Regions from separate parts of the Polymorphospora sp. A560 genome, predicted to be linked through region 1. Evidence: riboswitches for the same ligand, from Rfam matches in the RefSeq annotation. Region 1 holds a riboswitch; the other holds the start of a gene.
The links. A riboswitch is a leader RNA that binds a small molecule or an ion and turns the genes downstream of it on or off. The one in region 1 is predicted to bind cobalamin.
Positions count from the first base shown of each region.

Region 2: linked by a shared signal. The riboswitch ahead of QCD66_RS19955 (ribonucleoside-diphosphate reductase subunit alpha) and the one ahead of QCD66_RS03095 (LPXTG cell wall anchor domain-containing protein) in region 1 are both predicted to bind cobalamin.

Region 1 covers NZ_CP122282.1:665,070-672,538, reverse strand. Annotated here, with positions in the region: gene QCD66_RS03115 (ECF transporter S component) at 1-27, opposite strand, end outside; gene QCD66_RS03110 (ABC transporter ATP-binding protein) at 98-1,720, opposite strand; gene QCD66_RS03105 (CbiQ family ECF transporter T component) at 1,717-2,862, opposite strand; gene QCD66_RS03100 (hypothetical protein) at 2,864-3,754, opposite strand; gene QCD66_RS03095 (LPXTG cell wall anchor domain-containing protein) at 3,847-5,316, opposite strand; cobalamin riboswitch at 5,406-5,529, opposite strand; gene QCD66_RS03090 (hypothetical protein) at 5,751-6,167, shown strand; gene QCD66_RS03085 (hypothetical protein) at 6,164-7,469, shown strand, end outside.
Region 2 covers NZ_CP122282.1:4,467,592-4,475,060, reverse strand. Annotated here, with positions in the region: gene QCD66_RS19965 (discoidin domain-containing protein) at 1-1,420, opposite strand, end outside; gene QCD66_RS19960 (hypothetical protein) at 1,617-2,735, opposite strand; cobalamin riboswitch at 2,853-3,086, shown strand; gene QCD66_RS19955 (ribonucleoside-diphosphate reductase subunit alpha) at 3,215-5,629, shown strand; gene QCD66_RS19950 (ribonucleotide-diphosphate reductase subunit beta) at 5,650-6,645, shown strand; gene QCD66_RS19945 (sigma-70 family RNA polymerase sigma factor) at 6,688-7,272, opposite strand; gene QCD66_RS19940 (zf-HC2 domain-containing protein) at 7,358-7,469, shown strand, end outside.

The DNA of each region.
Region 1 (7,469 bases):
GGTACGGGGCACGACAGAAGGTGTCATGTCGGCCCCTCGCTTCGCTCGGCACCGCATGACCGGGGCCTGAGCCAACCGATTCCCTCGCTCCGCTCGGTCATGCCGGCACATCCTGTCCGGCGAGGCTGGCGGCGACCTGGGCGACGGTCAGCCAGGGCAGCGGGTCGAGGACCTTGGCGACCTGCGGCGCGAAGGCCGGTGACGCGACGACGACGTCCGGTGTCGGACCGTCGGCGACGATCTCCCCCTCGGCCATCACCACGACCCGGTCGGCGGCCGCCGCCACGAACTCGACGTCGTGGGTGGCGAAGACGACCGCCCGGCCGGCCTCGGCGAGTTCGCGTACGACGGCCGCGAAGTGCCGCTTCGCCGGATAGTCCAGCCCTCGGGTCGGCTCGTCGAGCAGCACCACCGGCGGCGCGGCGACCAGCTGCACGGCGAGTACGAGCGCCAGCCGCTGCCCCTCGGACAGGTCGCGGGGATGGCTGGCACCGGGCAGGCCGGGCACCAGCCGGTCGAGCAGGGCCCGGCAGGTGCCGGCCGGCGACCCCGACTCCTGGTCGGCCTGGGCGCACTCGGCGTCGACCGTGTCGAGGTAGAGCAGGTCGGCGGGGGTCTGCGGGACGAGGCCGACGAGGCGGCGGGCCTTCCCGGCGGACACCTGTTTCGGGTCGGTGCCGCCGACGTCGACCCGGCCGCCCTGGCGCGGGCCGGAGCCCTGCACCGCCCACAGCAGCGACGACTTGCCGGAGCCGTTGCGGCCCATCAGGGCGGTGATCTCGCCGGCCCGCAGGTCGAGGTCGACGCCACGTACGGCGTACACCTCGCCGTAGCGGACCACGATCCGGCGCGCGGTCAGGGCCACCGGGCCGGCGGCGGTGGTCCGGGATGGTGGTGGCGGTCGGTCGCGCAGCCGCTCACGCAGGGCGGGTGCCCGCCGACGGGCGTCGCGGACCGACAGCGGCAGCGGCTGCCAGCCGGCGAGCCGGCCCAGTTCGACCACCGGCGGGGCGACGTCGGCGGTGGCGAGAACGTCGGCGGGCGTACCGGAGACGACGGTGCCGTCGCCGGGCAGGTAGAGCATCCGGTCGGCGTACTGGACGACGCGTTCGAGCCGGTGTTCGGCGACGACGACGGTGACGCCGAGGTCGTGCACCAGCCGGGTGATCGCGGCGAGCACATCCTCGGCGGCGGTCGGGTCGAGGGCGGAGGTGGGCTCGTCGAGCACAAGGACCCGGGGCTGGGCGGTCAGCACCGCGCCGATCGCGACCCGCTGCTGCTGGCCGCCGGACAACGTCCGCAGTGGACGGTTGCGGAGTTCGGCGATGCCGAGCAGGTCGAGGGTCTCCTCCACCCGCTTGCGCATCACCGGCGGTGGTACGGCGAGCTGTTCCATGCCGTACGCGAGTTCCTCCTCGACGGTGTCGGTGGTGAACCCCGCGAGGGGGTCCTGGCCGACGACACCGACGAGGTGGGCGAACTCGCGGGGCGGGTGCTCGCGGGTGTCGAGGCCGGCGACGGTGACCCGGCCGGCGAGCCGACCGCCGGTGAAATGCGGCACGAGGCCGTTGACGGCCCGCAGCAGGGTCGACTTGCCGGCGCCGGTCCTGCCGGCGACCAGGCACAGCTCACCCTCCTCTATGGACAGGGTGACGGCGCGCAGCGCCGGGGCGGGCGCGTCGGCGTAGGTGACCGTGACGTCGGTGAACTGGATCGTCATACCCGCTCCCGTCCGGCGGCCACGCCGACCGGTGGCCGGCCAGCGGCCGTGCCGACCGGCGTGTCGGCCGGCGGTGGTGGCGCCAGCCAGGCCGGCAGTACGGCCACCAGCACCGCCGCCGCCGGCAGCGCGGAGATCTCCGGCCACGACAGCGGGCTCAGCGACGGGTACAGGTTGGCCGCGTCGACCCGGATGGTGGCGTAGAGGCCGCCGGCGGCGGCCAGCCCGCACAGCGCGACGGCCACCTCGGCCGGACGCCAGCGGTCCGGCCGGTAGACCGAGCGGACGACCCGCCGGCCGCCGAGCACGAATCCGCCGACGGCCAGGGCCAGCCCGGCACCGAGCATCGGCAGGCCGAGATAGCGCGGGGTGCTGGCGTCGAGCAGCCCGTAGACGCCGACACACACCCCGACCAGGCCGGCGACGACCAGGACGCCGGTGAGCAGCCGGAACCCCTGGGGTACGGCGCCCCGGCGGCCGTAGCCGCGGGAGTCCATCGCCGCCGCCAGGGCCAGTGACCGGTCGAGGGCGTCCTCCAGCACCGGGATGACGATGCCGCGCAGCGCCCGCAGGCCGCGCCCGGTGCCGCCGCGCAGCCGCCGGGCCCGGCGTACCCGCAGCACGCTCTCGACGAGTTGCGGGGCGACCGAGAGAGCGACGACGACGGCCGCGCCGACCTCGTACAGTGCGCCGGGCAGCGCCCGCAGCATCCGTTTCGGGTTGGCCAGGGCGTTCGCCGCGCCGAGGCAGATCAGCATGGTGGCCAGTCGCAGCCCGTCGTAGAAGCCGCCGAGCAGTTGCTCGACCGCGACCGGCCCGAAGAGCCGGATGCCGGCCGCCCACTCCGGTAGCGGGATCTGCGGCAGCGTGAACAGCACGGTGTCGCCCTGCCCGCCGCCGAAGACGACCCGGAAGAGCACCCGGGAGACGACGATGATGCCACCCAGCCACAGGTAGAGGCGGAAGCCGAGGGCCCACGGCGCGGTGCCGCGGCGGGCCGCGACGACGTACGCCGCGACCGCCAGGATCAGCGCCAGCAGCAGCGGGTTCGTCGTGCGGCTCGCCGCGACCGCGAGCCCCAGTGCCCACAGCCACCAGGCGCCGGGGTGCAGGTTTCGCGGCACTCGTACCGGGGCGGTCACCTCAGACCTGGTCCGGCGGTTCGGTGCCGGTCGCGGCCCGCCGGCGCCGGGCCGTCCACACCGCACCGCCGGCGAGTGCCACCAGCAGTACGCCGCCGGCCAGCGTCGCGAACGGCACTCCCCCGCCGTCGCCGGTCCGCGCGGCGGGCTCGGGCGGCAGCGCGAGATCCGTACCGGTCGGGGTCGGTGACGGACCCGGGTCGGTGGTGGCCGGTGCGGCGCCCGACGTCGGCCCGGCGGGTGTGGGCGGCGTGGTGGCCTGGGTGGTCGCGGGACCGGTCGGGGCGGCGGGCGGCGGCGCGGGTCGCGACGGGGCGGGCGCGCCGCCGGGCGGCGGATCGGCCGGGCGGCTGGCGGCCGGTGGCGGGGCGCCGGGCTGACCGCCCGGTGGCGGGCCGGCGGTGGTACGCGTCGGTGCCGGTGCCGCCGGCCGGCGGGGCGCCACGCGCGGCGGCGGGCTGCTGGACGAGGTCCGGTCCTTCGAGAACGACCAGCCCTCGAAGCTGCCCGATGGCGGGGTCCGGTTCAGCACCCCGAACTGGCTGTAGCTCCAGGTGCCACCGTTCGGCGCGTGCCAGTAGGACCAGTAGGCGCTGGCCGGTGGAGTGTCGATGCACGGTTCGCTCTGCGGGCCGGGCTTGCCCTCGATCCGGCAGATGAATCCCTCGCCCCACCGGGCGGTGCCGGTGATCTGGATGCCGGCGTTCTTCAACGCCGCCAGGCCGGTGGCCTGGTTGCCGGAGGCACACCTGATGATCGTGGCGCCGCCGAGTTCCCGGAAGTCGACGATCACCGTGACGCCGTTGGCGTCGGGGCAGTAGCCGGCGGTTCCGGCCGCGTAGGCGGGTGCGGGTGCGGTGGCGCCGGCAGCGGCGAGCACCAGCGCGGCCAGGGCCGCGCCGGCCGTCCGCAGCCCGACCCGGATCCCGGCCGCCGCCGGGTCGCGCCCGGCCGGTGTCGGCGGGAACCGGTCCGTCCGTGCGGTCACGCCCCCTCCCGGCGGCGCCGGCCGGCCACGACCAGCCCGGCCCCGGCGAGCATGACGACCGCGCCGAACGCGCCGATCGAGGTGACGTCGACGCCGGTCGTCGGCAGCCGTCCGCCACCGGACGGCGGTGGCGCCCAGGTCGTCGGCGCCGGGCTGGTCGGGCCGGTCGGCGACGGGGTGGCGGTACCGGTCGGGGTGGCGGTACCGGTCGGGGTGGCGGTACCGGTCGGGGTGGCGGTCGCGGTCGGGGACGGCGACGCGGTCGGGGAGGTCGTCGGGGACGCCGATCCGGTCGGGGTCGGGGTGGCCGTGGACGTCGGGGTCGGTTCGGTGCCGCCGGTCCCGATCTCGGCCAGCGACACCTTCGCCAGACCCAGCGCGGCCTGCCCGGTGGCCCGCCGCCACTGATCCGTCTCGTTCTCGGCGATGCCGCCCGAGATCGCGTCCGCGAGCGAGCCCGGGGTGTACGCGATCGCCCCGGCGTGCGCGGCCGCGGCCCCGCCACCGGCCGCCGTCAACTGCTGCGCGGCGACGAAGTCGGCGGCCCGGTCGGCCTCGGCGATGTGTCCGGCGGCGGCCAGCGCCTGGCCACCCAGGCCGGTGCTGTTGGTGTTGGAGTAATCGGTGCCCATCGAGCCCTGGAACGAGCCGTCGGCCTTCTGCTGGGTCAGCAGCCACCCGATGCCGGCGTCGGCGGCGGCCTTCGCGCCGGTGGCCCCTGCGGCGTCGGCCGCGAGCAGCGCCTGTACGGCCATCGCGGTCGTGTCGACGTCCTGGACCTGGCTGGCCACCGGCGCGCTGGTGCAGGCCGCGCCGTCGGTCGCCGGATTGAGCCGGAAGCCGCCGGCGACGCACTGCTGCTTGACGAGGAAGTCGACCGCCGGCTGCGGGGCACCGCCGGATCGGGCCAGGCCGAGCACCGCGAGGCTCTGCGCGAAGAGATTGCCGCCCTGCGTCGGCTGGTCGCCGTACCGGTCGAAGATCCAGCCCTGCACGGCTCCGGCGTCCGCGCCACGGATCAGGTCGAGGGTGCGGGCGCGCATGTCGTGGCTGCCGAACGAGGTCGGGTCCCGGCCGGCGACCACGGCGGCGACGAGAACCTTGGCCATCGAGCCGCTGATGAGGTAGTCGGGGGCCCAGTCGCCGCCGGTCGCGTACGAGTCGACGTTCGCCTCGACCGCGTCGGCGACCGCGTCGGCGGCGGCCGGCTCGGTGCCGGCGGCCTCCAGCGCGATCAGCGCGTCGATGGTCAGGCCCCAGTCGGTGCCGCCGAACGGACCCGCCAGGCGTCCGTCGGCCAGTTGGCCGGCCAGCCACCTGGCGGCGGCGGCGCTCTGCGCCGAATGCGGGTTGTCGGCGCGTACGGCGGCGGCCGGCGCGGGGGTGGGTGTTGTCGAAAGCGCGACGAGCAGCACCGCGCTCCCGGCGAGGGCCGGGGTGAGGGCCGCGAGAAGGCGACGGAGCATGGGACATGCCTTTCGGGAGCGGTGGTGAGCACCGCATCCCGGCCCGCAGGGGTCCGTCGATCCGGGCTCAACCTGTAGACCACGACAGTTGAGGCCGCTCGTCTCCGTGCGGGCATTCCGGCTCGTGGTGGAAGTCCACCACATACGGTTGCGGGTCAGCGCCGGCTTCACACCGGCTTCCCCCACGCGGAAACTCATTCAGTTGTGGGTAAGCCATTCTGGCTGGTAGCGAACCTTACGGTATCCAGCCACCCACGCCGCGTACATGAGGCACAGGTCACGACCTCGCATCGATGGCCACCGACGGTACGTCCGGTCCATGCGACCAGCGGTCCCGTCGGTGGCACCCGGTCGGACGATGGAGGACGGTGGCGCGCCGTTGCGACGATGTTGCCGAACGGGGTCGCGTCCGTCGGCAGATCTGGAGATCGGCAGTGAGCACTGATTCAGGCTGGAACGACTACCTGTCCACCGACACACCCGCCGTGGACGTCACACCGGTCGTCCCCACCGTCGAACCCGCCGCCGTGCCGGAACCCGCCGCGACGATCGTGCAAAGTGAACTGACCAGCGCCACCAGCGACCAGCAGTGGTCGGACTGGCACGCGGACAACAGCGCCTCGTGGGCCGACTCGGCGCAGAGCTACGTCGACTACGCCCAGCAGAGCGCCGCACAGGGCTACTTCGACGCCGCCGACAGCGCGATGGACACCGCCGCCAACCACGCCTCGATCGCCGGCGCCAACCTGGACACCTCGATCGACTACCAGACCGCGGCGAACACCCACGTCGAGACGGCCGCCACCGAACTGGCCCCGTACGACGCCGGCCTCGGCTCCGCCACGGAATGACCTGGGCGGAAGCCGGGGAGGCCAGCGCCGGCCCGGCTGCCGGCACGCCCGGCCTCGAACCGGGGCGGTTGGCCGCCGGGGCGGAGCGGCGGGTCGCCGTACCGCCCAGCGTCGCCCGTCAGCACCTGCTGCGCACCATCCGGGAACTGTCGTTCGAGCTGCGGACCGAGCAGCTCAGCGTGCTGGAGGCGGTGCGCGGCTCGAAGCTCGGCGGGGTCACGCTGGCACCGGGCAAGCTGCCGGTGAGCCTGCGGATCGGGCTGGAGGCGGCCGACACCGGCTGCCGCATCGTCGTCCTGCTCGCCGACCGCTGGCCCGGCAAGGTCGGCCGCAACTGGGGCGCGACCAGCGCGTACGTCGAACTCTTCGGCTCCGTGCTGGCCGCCGTCGACGGCGCGCTGACCCGGCTCGACCCGTCGGCGGCGGGCTCGTTCACCCCGTGGTGGCGCGACACCGGCACCGGCGACGTCGCCATCATGCAGAACGCCGCCAGCCACGCCGCCCAGGCACAGGCGGCCCTGTCGCGGCACACGTCGCGGCTGCTCGACGGTGGTTCGGCACCGCCCCGGGGGGCGTCGGTCAGCCGGTCCGGTGTGGACACCTTCGTCTTCGAGACGGCGGACGCGGTCGCCGAGGTGCCGACCGAACTGGCCGACGGCATGCTGATGGTGGGCACGCTGGTCACCAGCCGGCCCGGCGCGATGCCACCGGCACTCGTCGCACAGGTGCAGTCGCTGGTCTTCCGGGTCGAGGAACACCTCGCCGCCGACGGCCGGGCTTCGCTGTTTCCCGCCACCCCTGAGGATGTGCCGGTGGTGACCTTCCTGCACCAGCAGGCCCGGCTGCGTGGCCTGCTGCCGGTCCGCACGCTGCGGACCTGCACCACCTGCCGGCTGGAGAAGGTGACCAACCCCGAACTCGAACGGCTCCAGGAACGGACCCGACGCACCCGCGACCTGGCGACCGGCATCAGCGCGGTGGTGACCCCGTACGTCCTGGCCGGCCGGCTGGTGCAGTTGAACAGCAAGGGCCCGGAGTTCGCCTGCCCGCGCTGCCAGGGTCTGGACGCCGACGAGACCGTGGTGACGTACTGCCAGCGCTGCGGCGACCGGCGGGCCGAGACGGCACTACGCGCGTGCCCGAAGTGCCAGTTCGACTTCCGCTCGCTGCTGCCCGCCGAACAGGTGTGGCGGCCACGGACCGCCGGGCCGGACGTCGGCACCGGGCCGGCGGCGGTGGTGGCCGGACCGGCGGCGCCGCTGAAGGTTCCGGACGACTTCCCGCCGGCACACCCGCGCCCGC
Region 2 (7,469 bases), 3.8 Mb from region 1:
CGACCGGGTTGCCGCCGGTGCCGTACACCCGGAACTCGTAGAGCGAGTAGCCGTACGGGGTGGCCCGCGCGGTGCCGTACATCCGCACGTAGCGGCCGGTGCCGGTGGTGTTGATGGTCTCCTTGAAGCCCCGGCCGCTGGTCGTCGAGTAGATCGTGGTCCAGGTGGTCGCGTTCGGCGAGACCTGGATCTGGTACGACGTCGCGTAGGCCGGGTCCCACTGGAGCACGACCTGGGTGATGGTGGCGGTCGCGCCGAGGTCGACGTAGATCCAGCCGGGGTCGACCCAGCCGGTGGTGGAACTGGTCGCCCAGCGGGTCGCCGGGTCGTTGTCGAAGGCCCGGGCCGGCACACACTCGTAGCAGTTGACGTCGCTCTGGTCGGAGGAGGCGACGGCGGGCTTCTGGTACGACAACAGCCGGCTGCCGCCCGGCGGGGGAGTGGTCGGCGGCGGCGTCGTGGGTGGCGGGGTGGTCGGCGGCGGGGTGCCGGTGGTGCCGGTGCGGATCTGGAACTCCCACAGCGAGTAGCCGTACGGGGTGGCCCGGGTGGTGCCGTGCACCCGGACGAACCGCCCCGACCCGGTGACGGTGAGGTTCTGCACGCCGCCGGTGCCGTTCGTCGTGGTGTGGACGGTGGTCCAGGTGTTGCCGTCGGCGGAGGTCTGGATCGTGAAGGCGACGCCGTACGCCGCCTCCCAGTTCAGGGTCACGCCGCAGATCGCCTGGGTGCTGCCGAGGTCGACGCGCAGCCACTGCGGGTCGGCGGCGGCGCTGGACCAGCGGGTGCCGGTGTTGCCGTCGACGGCCGCGCTGGCCGGGTAGGCGCCGGACTCGACCGAGGAGGCGAGTGCCGGGCGGCCCTGGGCGGCGTTGGTGGTGCCGCAGCCGCCGGGTGCGCTGCCGCCGTACACCTGGAACTCGAACAGCGACACGCCCCAGGCGGTGGCCCGCCTCGTGGTGTGCAGCCGTACGTAGCGGGCGGTGCCGGCCACGGTCAGGCTCTGGTCGCCGCCGGTGCCGCCGACGGTGGTGTGTGCCGTGGTCCAGGAGGAGCCGTCGGTCGACAGTTGGATGGTGAAGTCGCTGGCGTACGCGGTCTCCCAGCGCAGCGCGACCCGGCTGACCGCGACCGGTGAGCCGAGGTCGACGCGTAGCCACTGCGGGTCGGCGGCGGCGCTGGACCAGCGGGTGCCGTTGTCGCCGTCGACGGCGGCGGAGGCCGGGAACGCGATCGACTCGGTCGACGACGCGGTGACCGGCCGGCCCTGCGAGAGCAGGATCTCCGCCGCGCTGGCGGTCACTGTGGTGGCCACGACGTATCCGCCGAGCAGGGCGACGAGGGCGGCGCCCAGGGCGCCGAGGCGTAGCCAGGTGGGGCGGGCGGGCCATCGGCCGGTCGGGGGCGGGGTGGGACGCATGGCAGCTCCTCTTCGACAGGGCGTGGTGTGTCGACCCGGTTACCAACCGATGACGACCGCATGAGAGAGCGCTCTCTTAATCGGACACTCTGAACCGTGTTTCGAGGTATGTCAATGCCTAGTCAACGCTCGGGGAGCGCTCCCCGACAAGATCAACTATGCTGACGGCCGGTTCCCGGCGCCGGGCGGGGTGGTTTCAGGAGCCGTCGGGCAGCGCGGCCGCGTCGCGGGTGGCGTACGGGGCACGGTCGGCCGCCACCAGCAGCACCCCGATCGTCAGCCCGGTCGCCGACCCGACGGCCGCGTACAGCGAGTCGGTGTCGGCCGAGTTGACCGGGACACTGCCGGCGAGCGCGGTCGGCAGGGTCGCGATCGGCGTACCGAACATCAGCAGGAACAGCCAGAACATCGTCAGCACCGGATAGCCGATGGCCAGGAGGATGATCGTCGCGCCCTGCGCGTCCCACGCGGGCCGGCCGGCGGGCCAGCGCGCGGACAGCAGCGAGAGCCCGGCCAGCAGCACCACCCCGAGCAGCAGCGACGGACCCAGCCGCTCGTACGGCTCGACCAGCCGGATCCAGGCCGCACCGGCCGCGCCGAGCGCCAGCACGGCCGTGGCCGGCGCCAGCCGGCGGAGCAGGTGGTTCGGGATGGCCCGGTCGGCCGCCACGGTGCCGACACCGGCCGGTGCCGTCAGGACACCGGCGGCGAGCGCCGAACCGACCGTCAGCACGAGCAGTGTCCCGCTGACCGTGAGCGCGGCCGGCGTGAGCGCCGGCTCGGTGTCGGTCGGGGATTCGATGAGCGCCGCCAGCGGTGTCAGGGCCACGCCGACCGCGGCGGCGACGACCAGCGCCCGGCGGTCGGGACGGCGGGACCGTCGCCCGGTCGCCGCGACCGTGCCCACGGCCAGGCAACCGAGCACCGCCAGCGCGGTGGCCGCCGGCCAGCCGGCCAGGTCGGAGCGGTCCAGCGCCACGTCGGCGCCGATCCAGAGCAGGCCGGCGGTGACACCGGTCCGGGTGGCCCGCCGATCCCCACGAGCGGCCAGGACCAGCCCGAGTATGACCGCGACGATGGCCATGAAGCGCAGGTCGCGCACCCAGTAGGTGTTGTTCTCCGCGTACGCGTCCGGGCCGCTCGGCTCGGTGAGCGGCTGCAACACCGCCAGCCCGACCGCCCAGCCGACCGCTGCCGCGGCGGCGGCCACGATGCCGGCCAGCGACACGGCGCCCGCCGGCGACACGATGCCGGACCGGCGTGGGGCCTCGGTCGGGGGCGGGGGTTCGGACCCGCGTCGCCATCCTGCGCGCACGCGTGGACCGTACCGCACCGCGGTCGGTTCCGGGGCGCCCCCCGGCTCGGTCGTTTCGTGTCTCACGCGACACGCCGCGCCTAGATGTTGGGTGTGACTTTTGCGGGTCCCCTATATATGGTGTCCCCCGTAGCTGGTTCGGCCGCCCGTCCGGGGCGGTCGAGGCAAGAGGGAACCCGGTGCGAGTCCGGGACTGCCCCGCAGCGGTGAGTGGGAACGACAGCCGTCAGAAGCACTGGGCGCCACCCGGCCACGAGCCGGGCCGCCTGGGAAGCGACGGCCGGTAGGCGAACGCGGAGACTCCGCGCCGGCCCACGAGTCCGAAGACCTGCCAGCACACCGCGCACGCCCGTGCGCGGTGGTCCGAGGCCGCGCGGGACGGCCGACGCCATCGTGATCCTCGCCGGCCCGGCGGGGCCGTCGGTGTCGTCCGCGCGCCGCCATCCGGACCCCTGGACCGAAGTCGCGAGGAGAGTGTTGTGACGGTCACCGAGGTCGCCCCGGCACCGGCGGACGCCGGAGCGCCCGCTGCCAGGCGGACCCAGATGCAGGTGCGCAAACGTAACGGCTCGACCGAGCCGGTCGACGTCAACAAGATCGTCCGGGCCGTCGACCGGTGGGCCGACGACCTCGCCGACGTCGACCCGCTGCGGGTCGCGACCAGGACGATCAGCGGCCTGTACGACGGCGCCACCACCGCCGAACTCGACCGGCTGTCGATCCAGATCGCCGCCGAGATGATCGGCGAGGAACCGCAGTACTCGCGTCTCGCCGCCCGGCTGCTCGGCGCCTACGTCGACAAGGAGGTACGCGGCCAGGGCATCGCCTCGTTCAGCCAGGCGATCCGGCTCGGCCACGCCGAGGGGCTGATCGGCGACGAGACCGCCGAGTTCGTCCGGATCAACGCCCGCAAGCTCGACGACGCCATCGACCCCGACGGGCACCTGCGGTTCGAGTACTTCGGACTGCGCACCGTCTACGACCGCTACCTGCTGCGGCACCCGACCAGCCGGCTGGTCGTGGAGACCCCGCAGTACTGGCTGCTGCGGGTCGCCTGCGGACTGTCCACCAACCCGGCCGAGGCGATCGCCTTCTACCGGCTGATGTCGTCGCTGGCCTACCTGCCCAGCTCGCCGACGCTGTTCAACTCCGGCACCCGGCACACCCAGATGTCGTCGTGCTATCTCGTCGACTCGCCGCGCGACGAACTCGGCTCCATCTACGAGCGCTACGCCCAGGTCGCGCACCTGTCGAAGTTCGCCGGCGGGATCGGCATCTCGTGGTCCCGGGTCCGCTCGCGGGGAGCGCTGATCCGGGGCACCAACGGCAAGTCCAACGGCATCGTCCCGTTCCTGCGTACCCTGGACGCCTCGGTCGCCGCGGTCAACCAGGGTGGCCGACGCAAGGGCGCCGCCTGCGTCTACCTCGAACCGTGGCACCCCGACATCGAGGAGTTCCTCGAGCTGCGCGACAACACCGGCGAGGACGCCCGCCGTACCCACAACCTGAACCTCGCCAACTGGATCCCCGACGAGTTCATGCGCCGGGTCGAGGCCGACGGGGTCTGGTCGCTCTTCGACCCCGACGAGGTACCGGAACTGCCCGACCTGTGGGGCGAGGAGTTCGACGCCGCCTACCGCGCCGCCGAGGCCGACGGCCGCCACGTGCGCCAGGTCAAGGCCCGCGACCTGTACGGCCGGATGATGCGCACCCTCGCCCAGACCGGCAACGGCTGGATGACCTTCAAGGACGCCGCCAACCGGCTGTGCAACCAGACCGCCGAACCCGGCAACGTGGTGCACCTGTCCAACCTGTGCACCGAGATCATCGAGGTCTCCAGCGACACCGAGACCGCCGTGTGCAACCTCGGCTCGGTCAACCTGGCCGCCCACGTCGCCGGCGACGACATGGACTGGCCGAAGCTGCGCGCCACCGTACGCACCGCGGTCACCTTCCTCGACCGGGTCATCGACATCAACTACTACCCGAGCCCGGCGGCGGCGGCGAGCAACCCCCGCTGGCGCCCGGTCGGCCTCGGCGTCATGGGCCTGCAGGACGTCTTCTTCGCGCTCCGGCTGCCGTTCGACGCGCCCGCCGCCCGGGAACTGTCCACCCGGATCGCCGAGGAGATCTACCTGACCGCCCTGGAGACCTCCGCCGACCTCGCCGAGCGCGCCGGCCCGCACCCGGCGTACGGCCAGACCCGCGCCGCCCGCGGCGACCTCCAGCCCGACCTGTGGGGGGTCACCCCGACCCAGACCGACCGCTGGGCCGCGCTTCGCGAGCGCGTCTCCCGCTACGGCCTGCGCAACTCGCTGCTCGTCGCGATCGCCCCGACGGCCACCATCGCCTCGATCGCCGGCTGCTACGAGTGCGTCGAGCCGCAGGTCTCCAACCTGTTCAAGCGCGAGACGCTGTCCGGCGAGTTCCTCCAGATCAACACCGCGCTCGTCGGTGAGCTGAAGGCCCGGGGGCTGTGGACCGAGCCGGTCCGGGCGGCGATCCGCCGCGCCGAGGGCTCCGTGCAGGGCATCGCCGAACTGCCCGGGGACGTCCGCGAACTCTTCCGCACCGCCTGGGAGCTGCCGCAGCGGGCGCTGATCGACCTCGCCGCCGAGCGGTCGCCGTACATCGACCAGAGTCAGTCACTGAACCTGTTCATGAGCGCACCCAGCATCGGCAAGCTCAGCTCGATGTACCTCTACGCCTGGAAGTCCGGGCTGAAGACGACGTACTACCTGCGGTCGCGACCGGCGACCCGGATCCAGCAGGCGACCGTCGCGGTCACCCGCCCGGACGCCGCCATCCCGGCGCCGGCCGTGATCGTGCCGCCCGTCGACGAGGCGCTCGCCTGCTCCCTGGAGAACCCCGAGTCCTGCGAGGCCTGCCAGTGACCACCGAAACCCGTACCCCGATGCTGCTCGACCCGGGCATGGACCTGACCCTGCGACCGATGCGCTACCCGCACTTCTTCGACCGGTACCGCGACGCGATCAAGAACACCTGGACCGTCGAGGAGGTCGACCTGCACTCCGACCTCGCCGACCTGGCCAAGCTGTCGCCGGCCGAACGGCACCTGGTGAGCCGGCTCGTCGCGTTCTTCGCCACCGGCGACACGATCGTCGCCAACAACCTGGTGATCAACCTCTACCAGCACGTCAACTCCCCGGAGGGCCGGCTCTACCTGTCCCGGCAGCTATTCGAGGAGGCGGTGCACGTCCAGTTCTACCTGAACCTGCTCGACACGTACGTGCCCGACGACGAGGAGCGGTTCGCCGCGTTCGCCGCCATCGAGAACATCCCGTCGATCCGGCGCAAGGCCGAGTTCTGCTTCCGCTGGATCGACTCGATCTTCGAGCTGCGTGAGCTGCGGACCCGGGAGGACCGGCGGGCGTTCCTGCTCAACCTGATCTGCTTCGCCGCCTGCATCGAGGGCCTGTTCTTCTACGGCGCCTTCGCGTACGTCTACTTCCTGCGCTCGCGCGGCCTGCTCAACGGCCTGGCCTCCGGCACCAACTGGGTGTTCCGCGACGAGTCGATGCACATGGCGTTCGCGTTCGACGTGGTCGAGACCGTACGCCGCGAGGAACCCGATCTGTTCGACGACGACCTCGCCGAACAGGTCCGGCGGATGCTCGCCGAGGCGGTCGAGTGCGAGGTGCAGTTCGCCGAGGATCTCCTCGACGGCGGGGTGTCCGGGCTGTCGCTGCCGGACATGCGCGAGTATCTCCAGCACGTCGCCGACCGGCGGCTGGCCCAGCTCGACATCGCCCCGCTCTACGGCTCGTCGAACCCGTTCGCGTTCATGGAGTTGCAGGACGTGCAGGAGCTGTCGAACTTCTTCGAGCGGCGGGTGTCGGCGTATCAGGTCGGGGTGACCGGCGCCGTCACCTTCGACGACGACTTCTAGCCAGCCGTCGCCGGTCGCGCCCCCGGGTGCGGCCGGCGACGGCTAGCCGGAGGCGCGCAGGTGGCGGCCGTCGCGGCGGCGCTCCTGGACCAGGGTGACGAGGTCTTCCCGGGCCCGGGCGACCCGCGACCTGATCGTCCCGACCGGGCAGCCGCAGACCTCGGCCGCCTCGGCGTAGCTCAGCCCGGCGACCTGGGTGGCGACGAACGCCTCGCGCCGGTCGGCGGGCAGCGCGTCGAGCAGGTCACGCAGCACGATCTCGTCCTCGAACCGGTGCGGGGCGCTGCGGGCCAGGGTCGCCTCGGCGGCGTGCTCCCAGTTCTCCAGGGCGGCGACGCGCGGCCGTACGGTGACCGCCCGGACGTGGTCGACGGCGACCCGGCGGGCGATCGCCAGCAGCCAGGTCTTCGCCGACGACCGGCCGGCGAAACGGGGCAGCGACCTCATGGCCCGCAGATAGGTCTCCTGCGCCAGGTCCTCGGCCTCGGAGGCGTCGGTGAGGTGGCCCAGGAAACGGATCACCTGTTGCTGGGTGGCCTGGATGAACGACGACGCGGCGGCCCGGTCACCGCGGCCGGCGGCCAGCGCCCATCGGGTGATCTCGTCGTCGCTGTCCGGCGTCTGCATGGGGAAAGGCTAGCCCCCTGATCCGCGCTCCGGACAGGTGTACCCCGGATGGAACCGGCGTGCGGTGCCGTCCGACTATGGGGTGATGGGGTGCGATGAGTGTCGCGAGGCGCTGTCAGCCGGCCTGGATGGCGAGGACGGTCCGGTCGAGCGGGGGGCAGCTGACGCACATTTGGACATTTGTCCGCAGTGTCGGG